Regions from separate parts of the Vibrio sp. TBV020 genome, predicted to be linked through region 2. Evidence: predicted binding sites of a transcription regulator. Region 2 holds the regulator's gene; the other holds the start of a gene.
The links. The regulator MetJ, encoded in region 2, represses methionine synthesis genes. The targets are predictions, from matches to a motif close to TTAGACNTNTANANGTCTAA.
Positions count from the first base shown of each region.

Region 1 (4,437 bases), 2.7 Mb from region 2:
GCATCCAGAAAATCATACACACCGCAAGTAGGACAGCGAAGGCCCATTGTGAAGTAGAGTTTCGGCCAATGGCTCTCATTGAGTGCAACAAGCTAGGGCTGTGTCCCTTCTCTCTTTCCCAGCTTGCGTCGTAAAGACCTAACGCAAGGAAAGGGCCGATTAACATATAGACTACTAAACTTGGCATAACAACTAGGTGGGTGCCTTGCCATTGAACTAGTAATACAATCCCAATGGCTGCGGCCATGAAGCAGAGCCCATAGAAGGCACTGATCAGTGGCATTCTCACGAAGTCATGCAGACCGAGAGATAGCCAGTGAAAGGGTGCTGAAATACTTAATTGATTACACGGAATGGTACGAGCATATTCCGCATCGGAGACTTCCTTCTGTTTATCGTTGAAGTCATTTGGATTCACCGTACGAGGCATACATCCTCCTTGATCGATTCTCTATTGTCATTTAAGCGGCGGCGCCACTCGAATGCGTTGGAAACTCGATGCCCGGCTCTGTGACTTCGCGATATATGGGCAAGAGTTCATCTACTGCTATGAGGTCTCCCTAAATAAAGGCTTAGCTCATTAACATATTTTTAACTATTGACCCGATGGCAAAAAAATACAACTTTACGCCATAAATTTATCCCTAAAGAAAAAGGGCTTTTGGTTACCCAAAAGCCCTTTAAAATTTGATTATGTCTTAAATTGTAATTACTTAAGACCAGCAAAGTCCGAAAGAATTGCTGCTTTGTCTGTTGCTTCCCATGGGAACTCTTCGCGACCAAAGTGGCCGTAAGCTGCTGTCTTCTTGTAGATAGGCTGAAGTAGGTTCAACATTTCTTGTAGGCCGTAAGGACGTAGGTCGAAATTCTGGCGAACAGCTTCAATGATCACTTCGTGAGGCACTTTCTCAGTACCGAACGTTTCAACCATGATTGATGTTGGATCAGCAACACCGATTGCGTAAGAAAGTTGGATTTCACAACGATCTGCCATGCCAGCTGCTACGATGTTTTTCGCAACGTAACGTGCTGCATATGCTGCAGAGCGGTCTACTTTTGATGGATCTTTACCAGAGAAAGCACCACCACCGTGACGAGCTGCGCCGCCGTAGGTATCTACGATGATTTTACGGCCTGTTAGACCACAGTCACCCATAGGACCACCGATTACGAAACGGCCAGTTGGGTTGATGAAGAAGTTAGTCTCTTTGTTGATCCACTCTGAAGGCAGTACTGGCTTGATGATCTCTTCCATTACTGCTTCACGTAGGTCTGGCGTAGAAACTGAGTCACAGTGCTGAGTTGAAAGAACAACCGCGTCGATACCAACGATCTTACCTTGGTCGTACTGGAACGTTACCTGAGATTTTGCATCTGGACGAAGGAAGTCTAGTTTGCCGCTCTTACGTACTTCAGCTTGCTTTTCTACAAGACGGTGAGAGTAAGTAATAGGAGCAGGCATTAGAATTTCAGTTTCGTTAGTTGCGTAACCAAACATGATACCTTGGTCGCCAGCGCCCTGATCTTTAGGATCTGCTTTATCAACGCCTTGGTTGATGTCTGGAGACTGCTTACCGATAGTGTTTAGAACTGCACAAGAATCTGCGTCAAAACCCATGTCTGAGTGAACGTAACCAATTTCACGTACTGTTTCACGAGTGATCTCTTCGATATCAACCCATGCAGAAGTCGTAACTTCACCACCAACCATTACCATGCCGGTTTTTACGTAAGTTTCACACGCAACACGTGCTTTCGGGTCTTGTTCTAGAATCGCATCAAGTACTGCATCAGAAATTTGGTCTGCAATTTTATCTGGATGACCTTCTGATACCGACTCAGAAGTGAACAGGTGCTTAGCCATGTGAGCTCCACTTTATCTCTTGGAGTGACCGACTTTATAAGCCCATCACGATTAAATAGTATTAAATATTGTAGGTGTATCTACATCTAGACGTCTATTCTAATTTTCACTGCTCGAATTACAAGCTCTTTTTTTTCATGAATCATAACTAAACGTTTGCTTTAGCGCGGTTATATATTGATAACTTGCCGTCAAAGGGAGCGAAATCTCAGAAAATTGTGAGGTTTTGTCTTGGAAAACGTTTGCAGAGCCTGTAGCGCTTTGAGAGAATTATTGCTCACATATTTTTTGATTCGCTTAATGCACTCAGGAGCTGACATGTCTTCTCGTCAACATCTCGCCAATGCAATCCGCGCTCTAAGCATGGATGGTGTTCAACAAGCTAACTCGGGCCACCCAGGCGCACCTATGGGTATGGCTGATATCGCTGAAGTTCTTTGGCGTTCTCACCTAAACCACAACCCTGCAAACCCAGAGTGGGCTGACCGCGACCGTTTCGTACTGTCAAACGGCCACGGCTCTATGCTGATTTACTCTCTGCTTCATCTTGCAGGTTACGAGCTTTCTATCGACGATCTGAAAAACTTCCGTCAGCTTCACTCTAAAACACCTGGTCACCCTGAGTACGGTTACGCACCAGGAGTTGAAACGACAACTGGTCCACTAGGTCAAGGTATCACGAACGCTGTTGGTATGGCGCTTGCTGAGAAGACTCTTGCAGCACAATTCAACAAAGAAGGCCACGACATCGTTGACCACTTCACTTATGCATTCATGGGTGACGGCTGTCTGATGGAAGGTATCTCTCACGAAGCATGTTCGCTAGCGGGTACGCTAGGTCTTGGTAAGCTGATCGCTTTCTGGGATGACAACGGCATCTCAATTGATGGTGAAGTTGAAGGTTGGTTCTCTGATGACACGCCTAAACGTTTCGAAGCTTACGGCTGGCACGTAATTCCAGCAGTAGACGGTCACGATTCTGAAGCTATCAACGCGGCTATCATTGCAGCGAAAGCAGACCCTCGTCCTACTCTGATTTGTACTAGGACAGTTATTGGTTTTGGTTCACCTAACAAGTCTGGTTCACATGACTGTCACGGTGCTCCACTAGGCGCTGAAGAAATCGCAGCGACTCGCAAGCAACTTGGTTGGGAATTCGGTCCATTTGAAATCCCAGCAGATGTTTATGCAGAGTGGGATGCAAAAGAAGCAGGCGCAGCTAAAGAAGCAGCTTGGAATGCTAAGTTTGACGCATATGCGGCAGCTTACCCTGCAGAAGCAGCAGAGCTTAAGCGTCGTCTAAACGGTGAGCTTCCAGCACAGTGGGAAGAGAAAGCAAACCAAATCATTGCTGACCTTCAAGCAAATCCTGCAAACATCGCATCACGTAAAGCATCTCAAAACGCACTAGAAGCATTTGGTGCTATGCTGCCCGAATTCCTAGGCGGCTCTGCTGACCTTGCACCTTCTAACCTAACTATGTGGTCTGGTTCGAAGTCTGTTTCAGCTGAAGATCCTGCGGGTAACTACATCCACTACGGTGTACGTGAATTTGGTATGACAGCGATCATGAACGGTATCGCTCTGCACGGCGGTTTCGTACCATATGGCGCAACGTTCCTAATGTTCATGGAATACGCTCGTAACGCAATGCGTATGGCTGCACTGATGAAAGTTCAGAACATCCAAGTGTACACGCACGACTCTATCGGTCTTGGCGAAGATGGTCCAACTCACCAACCAGTTGAGCAAATGGCTTCTCTACGCCTAACTCCAAACATGAGCACATGGCGTCCATGTGATCAAGTTGAGTCTGCAGTCGCTTGGAAACTGGCTATCGAACGTAAAGACGGTCCAACATCGCTAATCTTCTCTCGTCAAAACCTTGCACAGCAAGAGCGTAGCGAAGAGCAAGTAGCAAACATCGCGAAGGGTGGTTACATCCTGAAAGATTGTGAAGGTAAGCCAGAGCTAATCCTTATCGCTACAGGTTCTGAAGTTGAGCTAGCGGTTAACGCTGCGGCTGAACTAACAGCTGAAGGTAAGAAAGTACGCGTTGTATCTATGCCTGCAACTGACGCATTCGACAAGCAAGACGCAGCTTACCGTGAAGAAGTTCTACCTTCAGACGTAACTGCTCGTATCGCTATAGAAGCTGGCATTGCTGACTTCTGGTACAAGTACGTTGGTTTCGGTGGCAAGATCATCGGTATGACAACGTTCGGTGAATCTGCTCCTGCAGGTGAGCTATTCAAGATGTTCGGTTTCACAACCGAAAACGTAGTGAACACAGCGAAAGAACTACTTTCTTAATTTAGTTCGCGTCGACGAAAAATAGAAAACCGAGCCATTTGGCTCGGTTTTTTTATATTGGCTTTACTGAATTTAAAGTTTATTCAAACTCATTACCCCAGTTATCTTTTTCTTTGTGACCACATACTTTACATGTCACGTATCGGTCCATGTCGTAATAATGCCCACCGTTGATAAAGGTGTGAGCCATCAGCTTAACTCTTCCAAGCAACGAACGATCAGTGTCGTAGCTGCTCGTCTTTCTCACTAAAACTTCACTA
Region 1 covers NZ_JBEEAQ010000003.1:557,807-562,243, forward strand. The annotation lists gene AAFX28_RS10635 (DUF2189 domain-containing protein) at 1-430, opposite strand, end outside; gene metK (methionine adenosyltransferase) at 710-1,864, opposite strand; gene tkt (transketolase) at 2,183-4,177, shown strand; gene AAFX28_RS10650 (hypothetical protein) at 4,257-4,437, opposite strand, start outside.
Region 1: a site for MetJ is predicted at 1,943-1,962, ahead of metK (methionine adenosyltransferase). Genes of this name have one in related genera too.

Region 2 (4,437 bases):
TTGAGTTCAACTCAACTCTAGCTAAAGAGTCTATCCACCTAGACGTATGTGACAAATGTCACCCATTCTACACTGGTAAGCAACGTATCGTTGATACAGGCGGCCGTGTTGATCGCTTTAACAAGCGTTTCGGTGCTCTATCAAGCAAGAAGTAATTTCTGCTTAACCGAATCTAAAAAGGACGCTCAGGCGTCCTTTTTTGTTATCGGGTACCGAATAACTTGGTATTTTACAGAGTAATCTATTACTAAATTTCGTATTCGCTAGCCATATCTCTATTCATCTGGTCTTATCTCCAGTCATTTACCGCATTTTATTGCTTTAGCTCGCATTCTGACCTATGCAGCTTGACTTAGTTACTCTAAAATGGATTTCCCCCTTTCATTTATAATTATTAACGAGTACCTACACCCATGTCAGATGACAATCGCCAAGAACTATCCCCTGAAGAACAATTCCGCCAACAAGCACTGGACTACCATGCTTATCCTACCCCAGGAAAAATTGCAGTTGCACTAACTACTCCAGCTGAAACAGCAAAAGATCTCGCACTAGCATACAGCCCTGGCGTGGCAGAACCTGTACGTGAAATCGCGCAAAACGCCGATAACGTTTACAAATACACTTCTAAAGGAAATATGGTTGCGGTTATCTCTAACGGCACCGCGATTCTTGGTTTAGGTAACTTAGGCCCTCTAGCGTCAAAACCAGTAATGGAAGGTAAATCTCTTCTATTTAAACGTTTTGCAGGCCTAGACTCGATTGATATTGAAGTTAAACACCGCACAATCGAAGAGTTTGTTGATACCGTAGCAAACATCGCCGACACATTCGGTGGTATTAACCTTGAAGACATCAAAGCACCAGACTGTTTTGAAATTGAAAAGCAACTTATTGAACGCTGTGACGTACCAGTATTCCATGATGACCAACACGGTACTGCGATCGTTACTGCTGCAGGCATGCTTAACGCAATTGAGCTGCAAGGTAAAAAACTAGAAGAAGCGACTATTGTTTGTCTTGGCGCGGGTGCTGCAGCGGTTGCATGTATGGAGCTACTGATCAAATGTGGCGCAATGCGTGAAAAAATCTACATGCTTGACCGTAAGGGCGTTATTCACACTCGTCGTGACGATCTAAACGAATACAAACAACTGTTCGCCAACAACACAGATAAGCGCACACTAGAAGACGTGATTGAAGGTGCTGATCTGTTCCTAGGTGTATCTGGTCCTAATCTACTGTCACCAGAAGCGCTAAAACTAATGGCAGACAAGCCTGTTGTATTCGCATGTTCAAACCCTGATCCAGAAATCAAGCCAGAGCTTGCTCATGAAGTTCGTGATGATCTTATTATGGGTACAGGCCGTAGTGACTACCCTAACCAAGTAAACAACGTACTTTGTTTCCCATTCATTTTCCGTGGTGCACTAGACGTTCGCGCAAGTGAAATCAATGACGAAATGAAACTAGCAGCGGTTGATGCGATTCGTCAGCTAGCTAAAGAAGAAGTACCAGCTGAAGTTCTTGCTGCAGCAGGTGTTGAATCACTATCATTTGGCCCTGGTTACATCATTCCTAAGCCAATGGATTCACGTTTACTTCCGCGTGTAGCAAAAGCAGTAGCTCAAGCAGCGGTTGATTCAGGTGTTGCTCGTATCGAAATGCCAGAGAACTACATGGCAAGCTAATCCGCTTTAATCACGGATAATAAAAAACCGCTCTCCAATGGACAGCGGTTTTTTTGTATCTATTCAGTATTGGCTCACAGCGAAAAACTAAGGTGCTTGTGGTTTTTATTATTCTTCGTCAAATGCTTCGAACTCAATACCCATCTCTGTCATCAGTTTTTTCACTTCTGCAGGAATATCGTCTGGGCGATCTTTACGTAAATCTTCATCCGTCGGCAATGGTTGGCCAGTGTAGGCATGGAGAAATGCTTCACACAGTAGCTCACTATTGGTTGCGTGGCGTAGGTTATTAATCTGACGACGCGTGCGTTCATCAGTCAATACCTTCAATACTTTCAATGGAATAGAAACCGTAATCTTCTTTACTTGTTCGCTTTTCTTTCCATGTTCAGCATATGGGCTTATGTATTCGCCATTCCAATCTGCCATTGCGCACCTTTTGTAAATATTTATGTTTGAAATTAGAAAGCGCAATTTTAGCGGGATTTATGGCCATAAGCAAAGACATATAGACGTCTAGAAGTGTTGACGGCCACAAAAATGACAAGTAAAGTGAACAGATATGGAATTGGAATAACATATATCTAACAACAGACAGGTATAGCGTATTCCCTACTAGAAGTCACTAAAGTTCGAAAGGAAACACTTATGAACACCCGCAAACCAGCCACAATCGCGGTACGTACTGGTATCGAGTCTGACACTCAGCATCACGCAGTTGTTCCACCAATCTACCTATCGACCAACTATGGCTTCCCAGCTTTTGGTGAAGTACCAAAATACGACTATACCCGCTCAGGTAACCCTAACCGTGGTTTGCTTGAAACCGCTCTATTCGAACTAGAATCAGGTAAAGGAGCAGTGGTCACTAACTGTGGTACTTCAGCTCTTAATCTTTGGGTCTCTACATTTTTAGGTCCTGACGATCTTATCGTAGCACCGCATGACTGCTATGGCGGTACCTACCGTCTATTCAATACGCGAGCGAATAAAGGTGATTTCAAGGTCGAGTTTGTTGATCAATCCGATGAACAAGCATTTGCAGCCGCGATTGCCAAAAAGCCAAAATTGATTCTTTTAGAGACTCCATCCAACCCATTAGTGCGCGTCGTTGATATTGCAGATGTATGTGAAAAAGCCAAGCAAGTTGGCGCTCTAGTCGCTGTCGACAATACCTTTTTGACACCGGTGTTCCAAAAGCCTTTAGAGCTAGGTGCTGACTTTGTAATTCATTCCACAACCAAGTACATCAATGGTCATTCAGATGTCATTGGTGGTGTGGTCATTACTAAATCGGAACAGCACGCTGAAGAGCTAGCCTGGTGGGGGAACTGTATTGGCGCAACGGGAACACCGTTTGACAGCTATATGACCCTACGTGGTATTCGTACACTTGGTGCTCGTATGAAGGTACATGAAGAGAGCTCAAGTAAGATCTTAGATTTCTTGCAGACTCAAGAACTGGTCGGCAACATCTACCACCCGAGCTTACCAGACCATCCTGGCCATGAGATTGCCAAGAAACAGCAATCTGGTTTCGGCTCTATGCTTAGCTTTGAGTTTGCTGGTAGCTTCGATCAGTTGAAGTTTTTTGTTGGCGAACTGGCACTGTTCTCTCTGGCTGAATCTCTTGGTGGTGTAGAAAGCCTTATTTGTCACCCTGCATCGATGACACACCGAGCAATGGGTGAAGAAGCACTTGCTGAAGCAGGCGTTTCACAGCAGTTACTACGCTTATCTGTAGGCCTAGAAGATGCCGATGACCTGATTGATGATTTAGAGCAGGCCTTTGCTAAAGCTAAGGAGGCCTTCTAATGTCTATTGTTCGTCAGCTACATAAGTTTGGTGGCAGCAGCTTAGCAGACCCAGAGTGCTACCGCCGAGTAGTTGGAATATTAAAAGAGTACTCTAAACCTGATGATCTGATTGTTGTTTCGGCCGCAGGTAAAACAACAAACCGTCTGATCGAATTTCTAGAGGCACTTACCAAAGATGGCCGTATTGCGCATGAAGAGCTTCAAGCACTGCGCCAATTTCAAATTGGATTAGTAGAAGAACTGTTAGATGGTGAAGAAAAAACCAAACTATTGGCGACGCTTCGTGATGAGTTCAGTACTTTAGGAGAACTCACCTCACCATTGACTGAGGCAGAGAAAGCAGCCGTTTTAGGTCACGGTGAAATGTGGTCTTCTCGCTTGCTCTCAGCCCTTCTTAATCAAAGTGAATTGCCTGCGGTAGCACAAGATGCTCGAGCATTTCTTCGCGCCGAAGCAGGCACGCAACCAGAAGTAGACTTCGGTACTTCTTATCCGCTCATTAAAGAAGTTCTCGCACAGCATTCACATCACCGCATCGTGATCACTGGCTTTATGGCTCAAGATAGTCAAGGCCATACGGTTCTACTAGGTCGTAACGGTTCTGACTACTCCGCAACTGTTATTGGTGCATTGGCAGAAGCAAGCCAAGTGACGATATGGAGTGACGTAGCGGGCGTTTACAGTGCCGACCCTCGTTTGGTCTCTGACGCTTGTTTATTACCACTACTCCGTTTAGATGAAGCGAGTGAGCTTGCACGCTTAGCGGCACCAGTACTTCACAGCAGAACTTTACAGCCTGTTGCGCAAAGCACTATGGATCTGCATTTACGTTGCAGCTACCAACCTGAATCAGGATCGACACGTATTGAACGAGTACTAGCTTCTGGACGCGGCGCGAAAATTATTTCTTCACTTGATGAAGTACTATT
Region 2 covers NZ_JBEEAQ010000003.1:3,291,965-3,296,401, forward strand. The annotation lists gene rpmE (50S ribosomal protein L31) at 1-155, shown strand, start outside; gene AAFX28_RS23135 (malic enzyme-like NAD(P)-binding protein) at 414-1,691, shown strand; gene metJ (met regulon transcriptional regulator MetJ) at 1,800-2,120, opposite strand; gene AAFX28_RS23145 (O-succinylhomoserine (thiol)-lyase) at 2,340-3,506, shown strand; gene AAFX28_RS23150 (bifunctional aspartate kinase/homoserine dehydrogenase II) at 3,506-4,437, shown strand, end outside.